DNA from 3 places in the Glutamicibacter sp. NPDC087673 genome. Region 1 is predicted to be linked to each of the others. Evidence: riboswitches for the same ligand, from Rfam matches in the RefSeq annotation. Region 1 holds a riboswitch; each other region holds the start of a gene.

Region 1 (6,985 bases):
GCCGATGAGCGTGAACATCACTTTCCTCGTAGTCACCGGCGTGCTGCTGGCGGCCGGCTTCTACCTGGTGCTCGAACGCACCCTGACCCGGGTGCTGCTGGGCATCATGCTGCTGGGCAACGGCATCAACCTGCTGATCCTCACCAGCGGCGGGCGCAAGGGCGCGGCGCCGTTGTTCAAGCCGGATGCGGCGGCCGACTCGTACTCGGACCCGCTGCCGCAGGCCCTGATCCTCACCGCCATTGTGATCACCTTCGCGGTGACCGCCTTCCTGCTGGCGATGATCTACCGGTCCTGGACCCTGACCAGCGCTGATGAGCTCACCGATGACACCGAAGATATCAAGGTGTCCCAGAAGACCGCCTACGACGAGGAAGAAGACTCGCCAGTGGCCGAGGATACGACCGAATTCGTCGATGAAGAAGGACGCCCAGTGCGCGAGGGGGAAGAGTGAATTTCCTGGATCTAGCCCCTTTGGCCGTGGTGCTGCCGATCTTCGGCGCCGGGGCAGCCTTCCTGGCCCGCCGCCAGGTCCGCCTGCAGCGCCTGATCACCATCGGCATCCTGTGCCTGACCCTGGTGCTCGAAGCGGGAATGCTCGCCGCCGTATGGGGCGGGGAAAGCTATGCCATCCATATTGGCGGCTGGGAGTCGCCCTTCGGCATCGCCCTGATGGTCGACGGGTTCAGCGCCTTCATGCTGCTGGTCTCCACCGTCGTCTCGCTGGCCGTGCTGCTCTTCGCCACCAGCCAGGGCCTGGCCGACGGGGACGAGCCCGGACCGGTGTCGATATTCCACCCGGCGTACCTGATCCTGCTGGCCGGAGTGTCCAACGCCTTCCTGGCCGCTGACCTTTTCAACCTGTACGTCGGATTCGAAATCCTGCTCACCGCCAGCTACGTGCTGCTGACCTTGGGCGGTACCGCCGAGCGCATCCGCGCCGGTACCACCTATGTGGTGGTTTCCGTGGTTTCCTCGGTGATCTTCCTGATGGCCATCGCGATGACCTATGCGGCCACCGGCACGGTGAACATGGCTGACCTGGCGGTGAAGCTGCCCGAACTGGGCCAGGGCCCGCAGCTGATCTTGCATGTGCTGCTGCTGATCGCTTTCGGCATCAAGGCCGCGGTCTTCCCGCTGTCCCTGTGGCTGCCGGACTCCTACCCGACCGCACCGGCCCCGGTGACCGCGGTGTTCGCCGGGTTGCTGACCAAGGTGGGCGTCTACGCGATCGTCCGCACCGAAACCCTGCTCTTCCCGGGCGGCTCGGTCAACGCCGGACTGCTGGTGGTGGCCGCGCTGACCATGGTCATCGGTATCCTCGGTGCACTGGCGCAGACGGACTTCAAGCGCATGCTTTCCTTCACGCTCACCAGCCACATCGGCTACCTGATCTTCGGCGTGGCCGTGGGCGGGCCGCTGGCCATCGCCGCGACCATCTACTACGTGGGCCACCACATCATCGTGCAGACTTCGCTGTTCATGGTAGCGGGACTGATCGAACGCCGTGCCGGCAGCTCGAATGTCACCCGGCTCGGCTCGCTGGCCAAGCTTTCCCCGGCATTGGCCCTGCTCTTCTTCATCCCGGCCATCAATCTGGGCGGCATCCCGCCGTTCTCCGGATTCCTGGGCAAATTCGGGCTATTGCATGCGGCCGCGCAGGATGCCGATCCGCTGACCTGGGTCGTGATCGGCGCCGGATTGCTGACCAGCCTGCTGACCTTGATGGCGATCATCCGCGTGTGGGCCCGTGTGTTCTGGCGCCGTGCCGCTGATGCCGAGGTGCCCAACCAGGACCTGGTGGCCGAAGCGACGCAGGTCGCCGACGAGACGTTGGCCGGCGGCGCGCAGAACCCCCGCTTGGGGTTGAAGCTGGCCAAGCAGCTGGAAGCCGACTCCTTGCCGTGGGGCATGCGCTACGCCACCGGTTCGCTGGTGCTTGCGGGCATCGCCCTGGCCATCTTTGCCGGGCCGATCTTCGAATTCTGCCAGCGGGTGGCTGCGGAACTGATCGCCCGCGAACCGTATATCAGCTCGATCTTGCCATTCTGATTGGAGGGATGATGCCGAACAAGAACTTTGAACCGCGTGACCAGCGCATTGACGATGCGCTGGATACCTCCGGCGTGCGCCACCGCGCGACACTCAAGCAGGAATGGCCGCTGCTTCTGCTGCTGCTCTTCGTCTGGGGTGCTCTCTGGCAGGACTTCTCCCTGGGGAACATGGTCTTCGGCGTGATCATCGCGCTGCTGATCGTGAACCTGTTCCCGCTGCCGCCGGTGGTCCTTTCGGGCCGGATCAATGCCTGGTACTGCCTGAAGCTGTTCATCTGGTTCCTCGGACAGGTCTTCGCGGCCAGCGTCCACGTGGCCTGGCTGGCGCTGGTCCGCGGGAAGCGCACCCGCAGCGCGGTCATTGCGGTCCCGCTGCGCACCGACTCGGACCTGATCGTGATGACCGTGGGCCACGTGCTCACGCTGATCCCGGGCTCCTTCGTGATCGACGTGGACCGCAGCTCGTCGACTCTGTACCTGCACTACATCGACATCGAGTCGCCTGCGGACGTGGAGAAGGCGCGTTCCGGCATCCGGGACATCGAACGCCGGCTGATCATGGCTATCGGCAGCCGAGACGAGTACGAAGCGATCAAGAGCGAATGCGGACCGAACTTTGATGCGAGGAAGGGGTAACATGCTGGATATCGTCATTTGGATCTGCGGCATCATGCTCGGGCTCGGTGCTGTCGCCTGCCTGGTCCGTGTTGCCAAGGGGCCGTCAATCCTTGACCGGGTGCTGGCCCTGGACGTGATGCTGCTGATCATCTCCGCCGCGCTGTGCCTGGAAATGGTGCTGCACAAGCACACCGACTACTTGCTGTTCGTCGTGGCCGCCTGCATGCTCGGGTTCATCGGTTCGGTGACCGTCTCGCGCTTTGTTTCGGATCAGAGGAACGCCTAATGGAAATCTTCCTTGATGTCCTCGTTGCCGTCCTGCTGATCCTTGGCTGCCTGATGTCATTGATCGCAGGCATCGGCTTGCTGACCTTCCCGGACATGCTCACCCGCATGCATGCAGCGACCAAACCGCAGGTACTCGGCTTCCTGCTGATTTTCGCTGGACTGGCCATTTACCTGCGCAGCTGGGCTGTGGTGCCGGTACTCGTGCTGGCCTGGGGAATGCAGCTATTGACCGCACCGGTTTCGGCCCACATGATTGGCCGTTCCGGCTACCGGACCAAGCACGCTGCCAAGGAAACCCTGTTCTCCGATGAGCTGAGCCACGTGGTCAACAAGGTCAACGGAACACCGCCGACCGGAACCACCCCGGTTTCCAAGACCGGATCGCCAGACGAACAAGATTGAGAAAAAGCGGGAGCCGCCCCTCTGGGCGGCTCCCGCTTTTGGCTCAACGCCGAAGCTTACTTGGTGAACTTGGCAACAACCTTGTTGGCGCTGCGATCAGCCACGGTCTGCAGGATTGCTGCGACCAGGGCCGAAACGACTGCGAAGCCCAAGGCACGGCGGAAAGAAGCTTCCGCTGCTTCCTCAGTGCCCTTGCGTGGTGCTTTGCTGCCGGTTGCCTTCAACCAAAGGAAATCAACCAGCTTGCCGCCGAGCATGCCAGCGCCAACGGTGATACCGGTAGTGGCAAGTTTCTGCACTTTATCCATTTTTTCCTCGCGATCAAGCTCTTGACATATCGTTCCTCTGCCCAGCATACCTGCGGTATGGTGGGGGAGCAGTAATTATTCCGACAGGGGAGCGTCAGACTTTTAAAAAAGTCGCAAGACGCTGAGAGTGCGATAGATCGCAGACCCTCGAACCTGCCCCGGCTAGTACCGGCGAAGGAAGTCGAGCATCTCGGATGCGGATAGGCGCGGCAGTATGCCCTCATTCCGTCCATCTCCCCTCCTTTCCACAGGAGGACCAGCAATGAACGAAACAGTTTCGAAGCAGCGTACCGGCTGGCGTGTAGTTGATATCGTCGTCGCCTCGGTGATCGCCGTCGCTTCAGGGGTTATTTTCTGGGCGTGGAGTGCCGGCTATGGCCTGTTCTCACTCGCCTTTGCGGCTTTCCCGCCAGCCACCGCGCTGCTCACCGGCATGTGGCTCTTCCCGGCGGTGCTCGGCGCACTGATCATCCGCAAGCCAGGCGCCGCAATCTACTGCGAGCTGCTGGCCGCCGTAGTTGAAGCGCTGCTGGGCTCGCACTACGGCTTGACCGTACTGATCTCCGGCCTGGTCCAGGGCCTGGGTGCAGAGCTGGTCTTCGCAGCATTCCGCTACCGCAAGTGGAACCTGGGCGTGGCGCTGCTGGCCGGCTTGTTCGCCGGCTTGTTCGCCGGCATTTCCGAGGCCTACATCCTGGCCTACTACGTTGAGTACACCGCCGGAATGAAGATCTTCCACGTGATCGCCACCGGTATTTCCGGCGTAGTCGTCGCAGGGCTGCTGTCCTGGTTGGCCACGCGTGGACTGGCGAAGACCGGTGCATTGAGCGCCCTGCCGAGCCGGCGTGCGCACCTGGAAAGCGCAAAATGAGTTCCTTTGCCAATTCCGGCGCAGCCTCGCTGACCCAGCGCGGTGCCGCCATCACCGCAACGGGGTTCGGCTGGCAGCACTCCGAGAGGAAGAATCCTGCCATCTCGGGACTGGACCTTGTGATCCACGCCGGTGAGAAGGTGCTGCTGGTCGGTCCATCGGGCGCCGGCAAGTCAACCTTGCTGCACGCGATGGCCGGGTTGCTGGAAGCGGATGAGGACGATCAGGTCGCTGGCCGGCTGCTCATAGATGGCAGCGATGCCTTCATCCGGAGCCACCCGGTGGGCTTGATGCAGCAAGACCCGGAAACCCAGGTAGTGCAAAGCAGGGTCGCCGATGACGTGGCCTTTGGCGCCGAGAACCTCGGAATGGATCCCGAACTGATCCGCCAGCGGATCCCCGAAGTGCTGGACGCTGTGGGTCTGGGTGCGCTGTCCTTCGAGCACCGCACCCAGCAACTTTCCGGCGGGCAGAAACAGCGGTTGGCCTTGGCCGGCATTCTGGCCATGGAACCCAGCGTCATGCTGCTCGATGAACCGACTGCCAATGTGGACCCGCAGAGCATTGAGCTCTTGCGCGATGCGGTGCTGAACGCCGCCCGGCTTTCCGGTGCCACGCTGGTCGTCGTGGAACACCGGATTGAAGCCTGGGCGCAGCATGTGGACCGGGTTATCGTGCTGCAGCCCGGTGGGGGAGTCGCGCACGATCTGGACCCGCAGCAGCTGTACACCGATGAAACGGTGCGCGAGGAGCTGGCTGCTGCCGGGCTGTGGATTCCAGGCTACTTCCCGCAGGTGGCCCGGGCAACGAACGGTGCCGGTGCCACGCTGCTGGAAGCGCAGCAGCTGGTATCCGCCCGCACCGCCACGGCACCGCGCACCCAAGCGGTGGACGTGAATGTGCAAGCGGGCACCGCGACGGTGATTCGCGGCGAGAATGGCGCTGGAAAGTCGACGCTGGCCTTGACCTTGGGCGGATTGCTCGTCCCGGCCGACGGCGGGTTGGCGGCCACCGCGCAACTGGCCGACGGTCTGGGCAACTCCCCGTTTGCCTGGAAGGCCGGTGCATTGATTGGGCGGATCGGTTCGGTGTTCCAGGAACCCGAACACCAATTCGTGACCCAGAGCGTTCGGGAAGAGCTGGCTTTCGCTCCCAGCCGCGCGCAGGCCAGCAGCGCCGATGCGCCGAAATACGAGCCGGCCCAGGTCCAAGCGCGCGTGGACGCGTTGCTGGAACGCTTGGGCCTGGCGCATTTGGCAGACGCGAACCCGTTCACTCTCTCCGGGGGCGAGAAGCGGCGCTTGTCCGTGGCCACTGTTCTGGCCGCATCCCCCCAGGTGCTGATCCTCGACGAACCGACCTTCGGGCAGGATGCGAATACGTGGAGAGAACTGGCCGGGCTGCTGGTTGAGGAATTGCAGCAGGGCACCGCGATCATTGCTGTGACCCACGACGATCACTTTGCCTCGGTGCTCAAAGCAAGGGACCTGGTGCTCACTGCCGGCACCCCGGAAGCTGGTACCCCGCGACAGGGGCCGGTGCTTGATGCGCCGGTAGGGCATAGCTGGTTGGCGAAGATCAATCCGCTGGCCAAGCTCGGTGCGGTGGCTGCGGCAACACTGCCGTTGATCACCACCTTGGATTGGGTTTCGGCGCTGGTCGTGATCGTGGCGACCGTGGTGTTCTTCCCCCTGGCAGGGCTGAGCCCGCTGAAATTCCTCAAGCGCGCGTGGCCACTGCTGATTGCCGGAATCCTTGCGGCGTGGGGCATCGCCTTGGTGGGCCAGGATAGCGGCATGGTCTACGCCCAATTCGGCGCCTTCAGCATCACCGAGGGATCGGTGGCCGGGGGCATTGCCACCGGACTGCGCGCTTTCGCGCTGGCCATCCCGTGCATCTTGCTGCTGGCCACCACGAATCCAAGCGATTTGGGCGGGGCGCTGTCTCAGCAGCTGAAGGTACCCCACCGGTTTGTGCTCGGGGCCTTGGCCGGCATGCGATTGCTCGGGTTGATGGTGGAAGAATTCACCACGCTCACGCTGGCCCGGCGCGCTCGCGGTGTCGGGAACTTCGGCACCGTGGGCCAACGCATCAAGGCAACCCTGGGTCAGGTGCTGGCCTTGCTGGTGCAAGCGATTCGCCGCGCCGGACGGTTGGCCACCACGATGGAGGCCAAGGGGTTCGGCACGGCCAAGCGCACATGGATTCGCACGGCCACCTTCACCTGGCGTGATGGCATGGTGCTGGCCACGGGGATCCTGTTTGGCACGGCCGCAATGGCTGCGGCCGTGCTGGCAGGGACCTACAACTTGGTGTGGTCCTAGCGGATTGCTTCGCTCAGGGCGCTGAGCTCTTCATGGAGCTCAGCGTCCAGGCGCAACGGCTTGGCATCGATGGTGCGCACCGGGGTCAGCAGGCGGATGGAGGAAACCAGCCACACGCCA
Region 2 (6,985 bases), 150 kb from region 1:
CTTCTACAAGTACGAGGGCGAAGTTCCAGAACATCTAGTGCAAGAGCTTGCCGACGCGGCGGCCATGGCGACGAAACTCGACATGCAGATGCAGCGCTTGCATACCGAAGTCCACGGCCATGATGCCAATCAGGCACCGAGCCAAGAGGCGGATTTCGATACGACAGCGATCCAGGGGCTGCTGTCGCTGGCTCAGCAAGCCAAGGACGGGAACCAGGAGAAGGACTTGGATCACTAGCCGTTCATGCCCTCGAAGGACAATGCTGCTTCGGGGCCGGAAACCAAAAAAGATCCTCGGCCGAGGCCGAGGATCTTTGATTTGGTAGCGGCGCCGGGACTCGATCCCGGGACCTCACGATTATGAGTCGTGCGCTCTAACCAGCTGAGCTACGCCGCCACAAGTGAGAAGCAATCCAGTAGAAGCCAAGAATGCTTCTCACTCAGAGCCCCCTGCCGGAATCGATCCGGCGACCTCGTTCTTACCAAGAACGCGCTCTACCACTGAGCTAAGGGGGCAACGAGTAAATACTCTACACGGATTTCCCGGCAAAGAAAAATCGGCGGATCACCCCGGAAAAGACCAGGAGAATTCTGTAAAACCACTAGTCAATGACTATTTATCCTCTTACTCGCTACCCCGGGGACGAAGGGTGGGACAAAAAGTGCCCTGGTGACGATGCTCACGAGAGTGCTCCTCGCGGTCAATCGCGGATTTGCCATGACGCGCAGAATAGAATCCCGCGGATCATCCCCGGTGGCCAAGCATCGAATTACCCCGCTTGGAACTTCGGAACGCTGACACCCTTTCCCACTCCAGAACCCCTGACCGAGCGGCACTTGGGCAACACCCGATCCACCTAGGCGCCCAGGCACGGCTCCGGTGCCCGGCAGCTGGATCCCGGGCCGTGAACCGGGGTGCTGGAAACCGCCAGGAAGGCAACAGCTCTTTGCCGCCCATTCCGGTCTTGAGTAGGAATATTGTGACCTCAGCAACAAATTCCCGACGGATTTTGCAAACCTCAAAAACCTGTGTAAAGTATTTACCTGTTGCCCCCTTAGCTCAGTGGTAGAGCGCGTTCTTGGTAAGAACGAGGTCGCCGGATCGATTCCGGCAGGGGGCTCGAAATAAGAGAGGCAATCTGGTTCCAGATTGCCTCTCTTTTCGTTTATCCCGCAGATGCCGTGTAGCCACTGCGAGCATGGCCCAAGGCGCACCCCAAGCTGCAGCACCGGCTATCGGCCGCGTCTTGCGCCCCGGATTCCAGGTGCCCCCGGCAAGAGTCTCCGGCCAATGAAAAGCATCCTGGCCCGCCACAGCCGGCCCTTCCCACTTCCTTGATGTCAGGCCCTGACCACTGGGTTTGCGTTTTCTCCTCGCAAGCGTGCTAAGTTGTTCGCGACCACACGGGTGCCCTGGCAAGGGCTGAGATCGGGCTATCGCCGTCCGCGACCGTTGAACCTGTCCGGGTAATGCCGGCGAAGGAAGTGAGTTTCCCCAGTGGAACAAATTGAACAGCACCCTGCCCACACCCTTGCCTACCGTGAATCTGCGGGAATTTCTGTTCCCGTCACGCAGATCCAATTGGCAGACTCCCCCAATGGACAGCCCAACGAGCCGCTGGCGGTATATCGCACCAGCGGACCGGGAAGCGAGCCCACCCAAGGCCTGCAACCCTTCCGCGAGCGGTGGATCCTGGAACGCGGGGACGTGGAAACCTATGCAGGCCGCGAACGCAACCTGCACGACGACGGACGCTCAGCGGTCCGCCGCGGCACGGCCAGCGCGGAATGGGCCGGACGCTCAGCCCCGCCACTGCGGGCCGTTGGCGGAGCCCGCGTGACGCAGATGCACTATGCGCGTGCCGGGATCATCACCCCGGAAATGCGCTATGTGGCCCTGCGCGAGGAATGCGATGTCGAGCTGGTGCGCAGCGAGCTCGCGGCCGGGCGAGCCATCATCCCGGCGAACATCAACCACCCGGAATCCGAGCCGATGATCATCGGCAAGGCGTTCCTGGTCAAGATCAATGCGAATATCGGCAACTCGGCGGTGACCAGCTCCATCGCAGAAGAAGTCTCCAAGCTCCAGTGGGCGGCCAAATGGGGCGCGGACACGGTAATGGACCTGTCCACCGGAGATGACATCCACACCACCCGCGAGTGGATCATCCGCAACTCCCCGGTCCCCATCGGCACTGTGCCGATCTACCAGGCGTTGGAGAAGGTCAACGGCGAAGCCAACGAACTGACCTGGGAGATCTTCCGCGACACCGTCATTGAGCAGTGCGAGCAGGGCGTGGACTACATGACCATCCACGCCGGGGTGCTGCTGCCCTACATCCCGCTGACCGCCAACCGGGTCACCGGCATGGTCTCGCGTGGCGGGTCCATCATGGCCGGCTGGTGCTTGGCGCACCACCAGGAGAATTTCCTGTACACCCACTTCGATCAGCTGTGCGAGATCTTCGCGCAGTACGACGTGGCCTTCTCGCTGGGCGACGGGCTGCGCCCGGGCTCCATCGCAGATGCGAACGACGCCGCCCAGTTCGCCGAGCTGGACACCCTGGCCGAGCTGACCAAGCGCGCCTGGAAGTACGATGTGCAGGTGATGGTCGAAGGCCCGGGGCATATCCCGTTCCATCTGGTGCGCGAGAATGTGGAACGCCAGCAGCAGCTGTGCGACGGGGCGCCGTTCTATACCCTGGGCCCGCTGGTCACCGACATCGCCCCGGGCTACGACCACATCACCAGCGCCATTGGCGCCACGGAGATCGCACGGTACGGGACCGCGATGCTCTGCTACGTCACCCCCAAGGAGCATCTGGGACTGCCCAACCGGGATGATGTGAAGACCGGGGTGATCACCTACAAGATCGCTGCGCACGCCGCCGATCTGGCCAAGGGCCACCCGGGTGCCACAGCGCGGGATGATGCGCTGAGCAAGGCGCGCTTCGAATTCCGCTGGAATGACCAGTTCGCGTTGTCCCTTGACCCGGTCACCGCACAGGAATTCCATGATGAGACCTTGCCGGCCGAGCCGGCCAAGACCGCCCACTTCTGCTCCATGTGCGGGCCGAAGTTCTGCTCCATGCGCATCTCCCAGGATATCCGCGACGAGTACGGCTCGGCCGAGGCGCAGGCCGCATTGGCCGGGATGGCGCAGAAAAGCAGGCAGTTCCTTGAAAGCGGCGGCACGGTCTATCTCGGGGACGGGATCCCGGTGGGAACTCCTGCTCCGTAAATAGCCTGCGGCGCACGAAAAACGCCCTTGGGGCAAGCTTTCGGCTTGCCCCAAGGGCGTTATTCAATGCTGTTCAGCTGCGTGCGACTGGCTTAGTAGTCGCGACGTCCACCGCTACGGCCCGAATCGCTGAAGCGATCCTTGCCGCCGCGTCCGCCGCCACCGAAACCGCCACGTCCGCCACTGCGTCCGCCACCGAAACCGCCACGTCCGCCGCTGCGTCCGCCGCCGAAGCCGCCACCACGGCCGCCACGGAAGCCACCGCGGTCGCCTTCGTCGTCGCGACGTGGGCTGCGGCCATTGTCGAGCTCAAGCTCGATGGCCTCGCCGCCGATGCGGGTCTTGGACAGTGCACGCCACTGGTCCTTGCTCAGCTCTGCTGGCAACTCGACCAGGGTGTGGTCCGAACGGATCTCGATGCCGCCGATTTCCGAAGAATCGAAGCCACCCTCGTTGGCCAGTGCGCCAACGATCGAGCCCGGCTGCACGCGGTTGCGGCGGCCAACGGCCAGACGGTACATGGCGTTGCCCTCGGCAGCGGTCTTGCGGGCACGTGGACCGCGATCGCCACGGTCACCGCGGTCGCCACGCTCGCCGCGCTCTGGGCGATCCATGCGCGCCTTCTTCGAAGGGGACATGACTGGTTCGGTCATCAGCAGCGGGCGGCCGCCCTGGGCCATCAGAGCCAGTGCAGCTGCGATTTCCAGCTGGTCCAGGTCTTCGTGCTCGGAAGCGAACTTCTCCACGATTTCGCGGAAGGTGGTCAAGTCCTGGCCGCTGATGGTCTTATCGATGCGATCAGTGAACTTCTGGATACGACGGTCGTTGACCGAATCCAGCGAAGGCAGCTGCATCTGGGTCACCGGCTGGCGGGTAGCCTTCTCGATGGCACGCAGCAAGTACTTCTCGCGCGGGGTCATGAACAGGATCGCGTCGCCCGAGCGGCCGGCACGGCCGGTACGGCCAATGCGGTGCACGTAGGACTCGGTGTCATGCGGGATGTCGAAGTTGATAACGTGCGAAATGCGCTCAACGTCCAAACCACGAGCTGCCACGTCGGTAGCAACCAGGATGTCGATCTTGCCCGAGCGCAGGTTCTCAACGGTGCGCTCACGCTGCTGCTGAGGGATGTCGCCGTTGATGGCAGCCGCGGTGAAGCCGCGGGCCTTCAGCTTGTCGGCCAGGTCCTCGGTAGCCATCTTGGTGCGGACGAAGGTGATAACGCCTTCGAACGACTCGGATTCCAGGATGCGGGTCATGGCGTCCAGCTTGTGGGCGCCCATGACCTGCAGGTAGCGCTGGGTGATGTTGGTGCCGGTGGACTGCTTGGACTTCACGGCAACTTCCTGCGGGTTGCGCAGGTATTCCGAAGCGATGCGGCGGATGGTGCGTGGCATGGTTGCCGAGAACAGGGCAACCTGCTTGTCCTCTGGGGTAGCTTCCAAGATCTTGTCGACCTCCTCGGCGAAGCCCATGCGCAGCATTTCGTCGGCCTCATCAAGGACAACGTACTGCAGGTTCGACAGGTCCAAGGAACCCTTGTTGATGTGGTCGATAACGCGACCTGGGGTACCAACGACTACCTGGGCGCCACGGCGCAAGCCGTTGAGCTGCGGGCCGTATGGCGAGCCGCCGTACACTGGCAGAACGGTGAAGTTCGGCAGGTACTTGGCGTAGGAAGTGAAGGCTTCGGCGACCTGGAGGGCCAGCTCGCGGGTTGGAGCCAGAACCAGGATCTGCGGGGTCTTGGCTGGACCATTGGTGTCAGCCAGCTCTGCCATGCGGGACAGGGCAGGAAGCGCGAAAGCAGCGGTCTTGCCGGTACCGGTCTGGGCCAGGCCGACAACGTCGCGGCCTTCGAGAAGCAGTGGAATGGTCGCTGCCTGGATTGGCGATGGCTTTTCGTAGCCAAGGTCGGCAAGCGATGCAAGCACGCGGGCATCCAGGCCAAGTTCGGAGAAGAGCACGGTTGGCTCTTCCGGGGTCTGGTTGTCGTCGGTGTTTACGGGCATGTCAGAAGACACGAAGAATTACCTCATTCGTTAGGGGATAGGCCTTGGCCGTCCCCAAAGAAACGACGTATAGGCTGCACAGTCAGATACAAGTCACGCTCATCAAGCGCTCCCCTATGACATAAAGACCCGCACACACTTTGCGGAAAATACAACACGAGAAGGCTCCGGCCTCAAAAATTGGGCTGGATGCGAGAGGGATACCCTGATGTTCGCGAACACTTAATGCTAGCTTGAACAGGCCACTATTGTCAGTGTCGAGAGCGTGTGAGATCGGGCACCGCACCAAAGCACGTAGGGTTGAGAACGTGAAGAAACCACTTTTTCCGCGACGTCCAGATGAGCCCACCCCAGGCGGATTGTTCATCGCCCAAATGCTATGGCTCCTAGCCGGAGTGCTTTTTCTCGGCTTCGGAGGCTTCCTGGCTTACGAGCATATCCAGGATTCCGCACTGGATTTCGGAGCCATTGCGCTGATGATCTTTTTCGCCGCCGCCGGCCTTGCCTGCTGTGTGCTGGGTTACCGCTTATTCACCGGGGACCGGGCCGCGCGCGCCCAGCTGTCCTGGTTGGGCCTGATTACCGCGCTGCCGCTGTTGCTGCGATTCGGCCGCTATTCGCTGTTGGCTGCCATCATCATGTTCAGCGTGGCCTTGATGTGGATGCCAGCGAGCAACAGGTATTTCAAGATCGTGGATCCCAAACCGGCCAAGCGCCGCCGGTAGCCGATCCGGAACTTCGTTCAAAGCACCAAGGACCTGGGTTCCGTTGCCCTTTGCGGGCAGCGGAACCCAGGTCCTTTGCGCTTGGTTCTCACAGGTTGGCGAAGGCCTTATCCAGGTCTTCAATCAAATCCGCAGGGTCTTCGATGCCAACGGACAGGCGCAACAGGTTCACCGGAACCGCCAGCTCGGTACCCTTCACCGAAGCGTGGGTCATCTCCGACGGGTAGTTCATCAGCGATTCGATGCCGCCCAGGGATTCTGCCAAGGTGAATAGCTTGGTGCTCTCGGCAATCTTGCGGGCCGCCGATTCTCCGCCCTTGAACTGGACGGACACCATGCCGCCGAAGCCGGACATCTGCTTCTTGGCAATCTCGTGGCCCGGGTGGTCTTCGAAGCCCGGGTAGAGCACGCGCTCGACTTCGCTGCGCTCACGCAGCCACCCGGCAACCTGTGCGGCGTTCTCCGAGTGGGCGCGCATGCGAACGCCCAGGGTCTTCAGGCCGCGGGTGGTCAAGAAGGCGTCCATCGGGCCCGAGACGGCGCCCACGGCGAACTGTATGAAGCCGATCTTTTCTGCCAGCTGCGCATCCTTGACGATCACTGCACCGCCTACCACATCGGAGTGGCCGCCGATGTACTTGGTGGTCGAGTGGACCACGATGTCAGCACCCAGGGTCAGCGGCTGCTGCAGGAATGGGCTGGCGAAGGTGTTGTCCACGACCAGCAATGCGCCGGCAGCATGGGCGATTTCAGCGACCTTGGCGATGTCGGTGATGGTCATCATCGGGTTCGAAGGGGTTTCAACCCACACCAGCTTGGCCTTGTTCTTTTCGATGGCGGCGGCAAGGGCTGCTTCATCAGCCATGTTCACCGGAGTGTTGCCGATGCCCCAGTCGCCCAGCACGCGGTCAATCAGGCGGAAGGTTCCACCGTAGGCGTCGTTGCCCAGCACAATGTGGTCGCCCGGACGCAGGATGGCGCGGATCAGCGAATCCTCGGCGGCCAGG
Region 3 (6,985 bases), 310 kb from region 1:
TAGCCGTGAGATCCGTGAAGTCAGCATCGAACGCGTCGAGGCACGCAAGTACAGGGCCACTAGCCTCGAATCGGGAGCCAGCCTAGAATTCGGCCAGGGCGAAGGATTGCTAACCCCGGTGGAGTTGCTGCTTGCTGCCATCGCAGGATGTTCCGCAATTGATGTTGATGTGGCGACCACCAGGAGAAGCGAGCCTGAGAAATTCGAAGTCAAAGCGGGCGGCTACAAGGTCTCTGAGAACTCGGCGAGCCGGATGGAGGACATCCATCTTGGTTTCGATTTGAAGTTCCCCGATACCGAGGAAGGCCGCAAGGCAGCCAGCATGGTGGAGCGCATCGTCAAGCTTTCGCATGACAAATACTGCACCGTCTCCCGCACCGTTGAACTGGGCGCTTCCGTGCGGAGCGAAGTCATCAACTAGGTAGCGGGACTTCCGGCAATTCCCGGATGAATAAAGGTCAATGGCTGAATCCGCAATAGCTTCCATGGCAATTCACGGGTTTGGACGCAACCGCGAACTTTCTAACATTGCGTGGATCAGTTGTCGGCAAGGTCTTATTGTTCGGAATTCGTTGAATACATCGGGATATAGTCAGCTTTTCGCAATTCGAGCTGTGAAAGTCCAATGATTCAAGCTGGGAGCATGGGTCTTTGCCCTAGTCAGCGGAGAACCTTCATCGTAGGGTCGGACTGTCCCTACGTTGAAGGAGCAGCAATGCAGTCTGAGAACGTTTTAGGCAATATCGACTGGGCGTCGATGCTACAAAAGGTTGGCATCGCGCTAATCATCCTCATCATTACGTGGCTAGTTGCACGCATAATTCGTTGGGCTGCCGCCAAACTGGTGAACAGGGTGAAGTTCCTGCAAAAGCAGGGCAATGACGGAGAACAAATAGGCCAATCCCTGGGCAAGGTCGCGGGGTTGATTGTCTGGCTCTTCGGCCTCGTGGCAATCCTGCAGGTCTTCGCTCTATCCGAAGTGCTATCGCCGGTGCAGGGCATGCTCGGCGGCGTCATGGCCTTCATCCCCAACCTCATCGGTGCGGGCTTCATCTTCTTCATTGGCTACGTCATCGCGAATATCGTTCGCCAGCTGCTGAGGACCGGTTTGGGAACTGTCGATTTTAGCGGACTGGTCCGCAAGGTCACCCCAGGCAACGAACCAGTAGATGAAGTTCAGTCTCGCGAATCCCAAGCGAAGATCGTTGACATCATTGCCAACATCGTCTTCGCCTTGATCCTGCTAGTCGTCGCAATATCAGCCCTGCAGGTTCTGGGCATCGCGGCAATTTCGGTACCTGCCCAGCAGATGCTGCAGCTGGTCTTCACCGCAATCCCGCAGGTCATCATGGCCTTGGCGCTCTTGGCCGTGGGTATCCTGATTGCCAAGTTCGTCGGGCAGCTACTTGAATCCACCCTCCACGGCGTGGGTACCGACACTGTTGTTGCCCAGTGGGGCGTAGTTCCCGAGGGCAAGAGCGCTTCGGGAATCATCGCTGGCATCGTCAAGATTGCTATCGTGCTGTTCTTCGGTGTGATGGCGGCCCAGATGCTGAACTTCCCAGCGATCACCAATATCCTCAATGAGATCCTGGCCTTGGGCGGCAAGATCCTCTTCGGCGCAGCAATTATCGCCGCAGGTTTCGTCATCGCCAATGTGATTGGCCGCTTCTTGGGTGACACTACTGCTTCGAAGATCATCCGCTACACGGCAATTGCGCTGTTCGTGGCGATGGGCCTGAAGTACATGGGTATCGCCGATTCGATCATCAACATGGCCTTCGGCGCAATCGTCATTGGCGCAGCATTGGCAGCGGCTCTGGCCTTTGGCCTCGGCGGTCGTGATGCTGCGGCCCGCACGCTGAAAAAGATGGAGGCCCAACAGGCCACCAATGGCCCGGACTCGACGCCACCGGCATCGAACCCAGGCATCTAACCACGCATCACAAAACCTGAGGGACAGATAAGAAGTCGCGGAATCCAAAACCGGATTCCGCGACTTTTTTGATGCCCGCCAAGCTACTGCTGCGTGCCCCACGGCAAGGGCATGACCGCAGAGCCGCCATCGGTACGCAACCGCGCGTAGGTGTGCACATCGATGCGTTCTCCGGCAACCAGGAATTTGCCCCGCTCGACACCTTCGTGCAGGAAGCCGTTGCTTTCTGCCACATGCTTCGACCCGGGATTATTTGCCCGCAAGCCCAGCTCCAAGCGGTACAGTCCCAGCTCGTCGAACAGGTAATCCACCAAGGTTGCCACGGCGCGGGTGGCCAGCGACCGGCCCCAGTAATTCTGGTTCATCCAATACCAAATCCACGCGTTCTGATTGGCCGGGTCGACCGTACCGCACACCAGTCCCACCAGCCGATCCCGATATGCGACGGCCATCGCCTGCTGGCGTTCCCCGGCCTCCAGCAGTGCGCGCACATACGACTCAGCCTTTTGCGGGGAATCGGCGTCGCCTTGGCGCAACATGTCGGGGTTCGAGGAGAATGCCTCGAAGACCGCTTCGGCATCCGAAAGGCGCAGCCGGCGCACCGTGAATTCACCGTCGGCATGCACGGTTTCCTTCGGTCCTGCAGATGGCTGCGGATGAGCGGCGGCCGTGCCCTGGTGGAAGAGCAGCTGCCAGCGGCCCTGCTCATGGATCCACAGTGAACTGCGTTCGCTGGGGGAACCGGCGAGCAGCTTCCAGCGCAGCAGCACCAGCTGGTCTGAAAGCTGGAGAGCCACCGGGCTTTCGACTTTCAACGCCCCGGCATCCCGTGCCGGCTCCCGGGCCAGCTGGGCAATGATGGCCTCGCGATCATAGACTCGCCCGCTGGCTCCCACCTCGGCGAACCGAGGATGCAAGCGCCGCTGCAATTGCTCCTGGCTATGGCGTTGGCTGGATTCCAAGAGTTCTTGCTCCAACGAGATGATGGTGCTGGATAGCGCAGAACCTTGGGGAAGCACGATAGGGAAGTCATGGAATGCCATGTCAGCAAGTACATCACAGAAGATGACGGAACTGCGTTCAATGAAGTTCGACTTTATGAGCTGCATCATGCTTATAATCGCTGTAATCCGCGGGAGCCTGAATCGACCAGGCTGAGAGGGCACCGAGCCGACCGCTACACCTGATGCGGGTCATGCCGCCGTAGGAAGGAAGCGTGCCCTTGTGCATGTCAACATTGTTGGCGCCGGGATAATCGGCCTGGCCGTCGCGTTCGAGCTGGAATCACGCGCACACACCGTCACCCTCATCGATCCGGCACCCGGCCAAGGTGCAAGCTACGCGGCAGCAGGAATGCTGGCCCCGGCAGCTGAAACGGTCTGGGGCAATGGCCCGTTGCACCAGCTGCTTGCCGCCTCGAATGCCGCCTATCCGCAGTTCATCGAGCGCATCGCATCGGCCACCGGGCAACGCCCGGACTACTTGCAGAACTCCACGCTCGTTGTCGCCGCAGAGCCTGCGGACCGCGAAGCCCTGCACGAGCTGGCCGAACTGCAGATATCCCTCGGCCTGTCAGCGCAAAAGCTGCTGCCCAGCCAAGCCCGCAAGCTCGAACCAGCCTTGGCCGCCAATATTTCTGGCGCGGTCCTGTGCCAAGATGACCACCAGGTCGACCCTCGATCCATCGTCAAGATCCTGTTGGAGCATCTGCGTCCGCACCTGGTCGAGGAACGGGCGCAGGCACTGGTGACCGACGGGAAGCGGACCACCGCTGTGCGGACCGCATCGGGCCGAATCCTCGAAGCGGAGCAGACCATCGTGGCCACCGGTCTTGGCACCCTCGATGGCTTGAACGAACTTCCGCTGCGCCCGGTCTACGGGGACATCCTCCGGATCCAGGGACCAGCAGGCCCGCCGCTCATCACCCGCACCATCCGCGGCATCGTGCACCGGAAACAGGTGTATCTGGTGCCGAGAAGGGACGGTAGCCTCGTCCTTGGCGCCAGCGTCCGTGAAGACCGGCAACAAGCGGTGAACATTGGCGCGATGCACCTGCTGTTGGACAACGCGAGAAAGCTTGTCCCCGGCATCAGCGACTGCACGCTGAACGAAGCAACGGCCCGGGCACGTCCCGCCACGCCAGATGACCGGCCGCTGCTGGGACGCCTTGATCCAGGGCTGCTGCTCTGCACCGGGTACTCCCGGCACGGCGTGCTGCTGGCTCCGCTGGGCGCAACGCTCACTGCGGATCTCGCCCACGGCCACCAATCCCACCCCTTGCACCAGGCTGTGGATCCCCACCGCTTTGCCAACGCAACCTAGACCGCTCACCGAACGGAGCAGCAACCATGACAAGCATCGGCATCAATTTCAATTCACGGCAACTGAACCTGGACGAAGGAACCACCCTTCGCGAATTCATCAGCACGCAAATCGGCAAGGAACTGGACGCCAACTCGGTGGCCGCTGACGGCAGCAAGCTCGGAGTTGCCGCCGCCGTCAATGGCGCTGTCGTTCCACGCAGCGCCTGGAATAGCTACCTGCTGGCCGAAGGGCACAGCATTGAACTCGTTACCGCGGCCCAGGGAGGCTAGGCATGGAAACGCGCAACATCACCGAGCTGGACATCCACAGCGACCCATTCCAGATCGCCGGACGCTCCTTGTCCTCGCGCCTGATCCTCGGCACCGGGGGAGCGAGTTCGCTGACCACCCTGGAAAGCGCCCTGCAGGCCTCCGGAACGGAGCTGACCACCGTGGCCATCCGCCACTTTTCGGCGGCCGGCGCAGGCAACGTGTATGAACTGCTGCAGCGCAACAACGTGATTGCGCTGCCCAACACCGCTGGATGCTTCACCGCCCGCGATGCGATCCTCACCGCGCACCTGGCCCGTGAAGCTCTGGAAACCAATTGGATCAAGCTCGAAGTCATTGCCGATGAGCACACGCTGCTGCCGGACCCGCTGGAACTGCATGCGGCCACCGAGCAACTAGTGGCCGACGAGTTCCAGGTTTTCGCCTACACCAATGATGATCCGGCACTTGCCCAGCGCCTGCAGGACGCCGGGGTTGCGGCAATCATGCCGGCCGGAGCACCGATCGGCTCGGGCCTGGGGATCCTGAATCCGCACAATATTTCCACCATCGTCTCGCGCGCGCAGGTACCGGTGATCCTTGACGCCGGGGTGGGCACCGCCTCGGATGCGGCCCTGGCCATGGAGCTCGGTTGCGACGCGGTGCTGCTGGCCAGCGCGGTGACCCGGGCGCACAACGCGCCGCTCATGGCCAGGGCCATGAAGGATGCTGTGCGTGCCGGGCGCGCCGCGCGGCTCGCTGGCCGGATCCCGCGCCGCGATACCGCACTGGCCTCATCGCCGGCCGAAGGCATGATGCAAACCCTGGTCGGTGACTTCTCGTGAGCCGGGAAGCCCTGGTCGCACCCGGCGCGGAGCTGGAACCGGAAGAGCTGGCGCGCTACTCCCGGCACTTGTCCCTGCCCGGGGTGGGAGAAGAAGGGCAACGCCGCATCGCCAACGCCAAGGTGCTGGTTATCGGAGCCGGGGGCCTGGGCAGTCCCATTGCCAGCTACCTGGTCGCTGCGGGAATCGGCACCCTCGGGGTCATCGACGATGACACCGTCGAGCTGTCCAATCTGCAACGACAAACCATGCACCGGCAACAGGATGCAGGGCGCTTGAAAGTGGATTCGGTGCGGCGGATGGCCCACGAGCAGAACCGGAACGTCCAGATCATCACCGTGGATGAAAAGCTGGATGAATCCAACGCCGTGGCACTTTTCAGTGAATATGACTTGGTCATCGACGGCAGCGACAACTTTGCCACGCGGTACCTGTCCAATGATGCCGCGGAAATCACCGGCACCCCGCTGGTGTGGGGAACCCTCTTCCAGTTCTCCGGGCAGGTGTCCGTCTTCGATCCGCGCACCGGCCCGATGCTGCGTGATCTTTTTCCGGAAATCCCCGACGCGGACTCCGTGCCCAGCTGCGCCGAAGGAGGAGTCTTCGGCGCACTGTGCGGCGTTATCGGTTCGGTGATGTGCGCCGAAGCCCTGAAGCTCATTACCGGAATCGGGACCACCCTGAGCGGCAAGCTCTGGCTCTATGATGCGCTGGAAGCCACTGTGCGGACCCTCGAATTCGCCAGGGATCCGCAACGTGAGCCGGTGACCGGGCTGGGGGAGTACCAGCCGGTTTCCTGCGCTGCCGAAGGGCATGTCCCGGAGCTCACGGTTCAGCAGCTAGCGGAGCTGGAAACGGAAGAACCGGTATTGCTGGTGGATGTGCGCGAATCCTGGGAACGCGACATCATAGCGATCCCGCACAGCCAGCACCTTCCGCTCGCGCAGCTCAAAGAACGGGGACTGGGAAAGCTCGCGCACAGCGCTTCGGCGGTCGTATTCGTGTGCAAAACCGGTGCCCGTTCGCAGCAGGCAGCGCGGATCACCATGTCCGGTCGGGATGCAGGCATTGCCGTCTACAGCCTCAGCGGCGGAACCGTGGAATGGGCCAGGCAAGTGCAGGGCCAGCAGGTGGCCTACTAGGGCTCAGGCGCATCTTTGGCGCGCAATTCACCGGTGGGAAGTGGAGGCGCTCTGGCATACTGGCGCTATGACGTTGGGAAAGACGCTGGAGATCCGTGAATTGGAAAGCCAGGACGAACAGCAGGCAATCGACGCCCACCACTTGATGCTTCGCGAAGACTTCGAGTTCTTGCCGACTTGGTCTGCAGCCGAGGACTGGGAGGACTATATCTACCGGATGAAGGCAGGGCGCCGAGGCGAGCACATTCCAGAAGGCTGGGTTCGCTCGGCGCTGTTCGCCGCCTTTGACGAGGGGGACCTGGTGGGCCGGGTTTCCGTCAGATATGAAATCAACGAGAGCCTTTTTCAGGTCGGCGGACATATCGGCTATGGTGTAGTTCCCGAGTATCGTCGCCGTGGTGTGGCACAGGAACTGTGCAAATTCGGGTTGCAGGAACTTCGCGAATCAGGAATTGAACATGCGCTGGTTACCTGTGATTCCGATAACAT

Evidence for each region. A riboswitch is a leader RNA that binds a small molecule or an ion and turns the genes downstream of it on or off. The one in region 1 is predicted to bind thiamine pyrophosphate.
Region 2: it holds a riboswitch for thiamine pyrophosphate, as region 1 does, so the genes downstream of both, thiC (phosphomethylpyrimidine synthase ThiC) here and ACIOTL_RS04660 (ECF transporter S component) in region 1, are expected to answer to the same signal.
Region 3: it holds a riboswitch for thiamine pyrophosphate, as region 1 does, so the genes downstream of both, thiO (glycine oxidase ThiO) here and ACIOTL_RS04660 (ECF transporter S component) in region 1, are expected to answer to the same signal.

What each region holds. Positions count from the first base shown of each region.
Region 1 covers NZ_JBIUWB010000002.1:71,406-78,390, forward strand. Annotated here, with positions in the region: gene ACIOTL_RS04625 (Na+/H+ antiporter subunit A) at 1-8, shown strand, start outside; gene ACIOTL_RS04630 (Na(+)/H(+) antiporter subunit C) at 5-454, shown strand; gene ACIOTL_RS04635 (Na+/H+ antiporter subunit D) at 451-2,052, shown strand; gene ACIOTL_RS04640 (Na+/H+ antiporter subunit E) at 2,064-2,690, shown strand; gene ACIOTL_RS04645 (monovalent cation/H+ antiporter complex subunit F) at 2,692-2,958, shown strand; gene mnhG (monovalent cation/H(+) antiporter subunit G) at 2,958-3,362, shown strand; gene ACIOTL_RS04655 (DUF4235 domain-containing protein) at 3,419-3,661, opposite strand; TPP riboswitch at 3,746-3,867, shown strand; gene ACIOTL_RS04660 (ECF transporter S component) at 3,933-4,541, shown strand; gene ACIOTL_RS04665 (ATP-binding cassette domain-containing protein) at 4,538-6,865, shown strand; gene ACIOTL_RS04670 (aminodeoxychorismate lyase) at 6,862-6,985, opposite strand, start outside.
Region 2 covers NZ_JBIUWB010000002.1:220,003-226,987, reverse strand. Annotated here, with positions in the region: gene ACIOTL_RS05385 (GTP pyrophosphokinase family protein) at 1-238, shown strand, start outside; tRNA gene ACIOTL_RS05380 (tRNA-Met) at 321-397, opposite strand; tRNA gene ACIOTL_RS05375 (tRNA-Thr) at 445-516, opposite strand; tRNA gene ACIOTL_RS05370 (tRNA-Thr) at 1,050-1,121, shown strand; TPP riboswitch at 1,395-1,502, shown strand; gene thiC (phosphomethylpyrimidine synthase ThiC) at 1,499-3,241, shown strand; gene ACIOTL_RS05360 (DEAD/DEAH box helicase) at 3,334-5,253, opposite strand; gene ACIOTL_RS05355 (hypothetical protein) at 5,562-5,978, shown strand; gene ACIOTL_RS05350 (cystathionine gamma-synthase) at 6,067-6,985, opposite strand, start outside.
Region 3 covers NZ_JBIUWB010000002.1:384,104-391,088, forward strand. Annotated here, with positions in the region: gene ACIOTL_RS06220 (OsmC family protein) at 1-421, shown strand, start outside; gene ACIOTL_RS06225 (mechanosensitive ion channel) at 716-1,936, shown strand; gene ACIOTL_RS06230 (GNAT family N-acetyltransferase) at 2,020-3,048, opposite strand; TPP riboswitch at 3,059-3,163, shown strand; gene thiO (glycine oxidase ThiO) at 3,161-4,258, shown strand; gene thiS (sulfur carrier protein ThiS) at 4,285-4,530, shown strand; gene ACIOTL_RS06245 (thiazole synthase) at 4,533-5,354, shown strand; gene moeB (molybdopterin-synthase adenylyltransferase MoeB) at 5,351-6,496, shown strand; gene ACIOTL_RS06255 (GNAT family N-acetyltransferase) at 6,564-6,985, shown strand, end outside.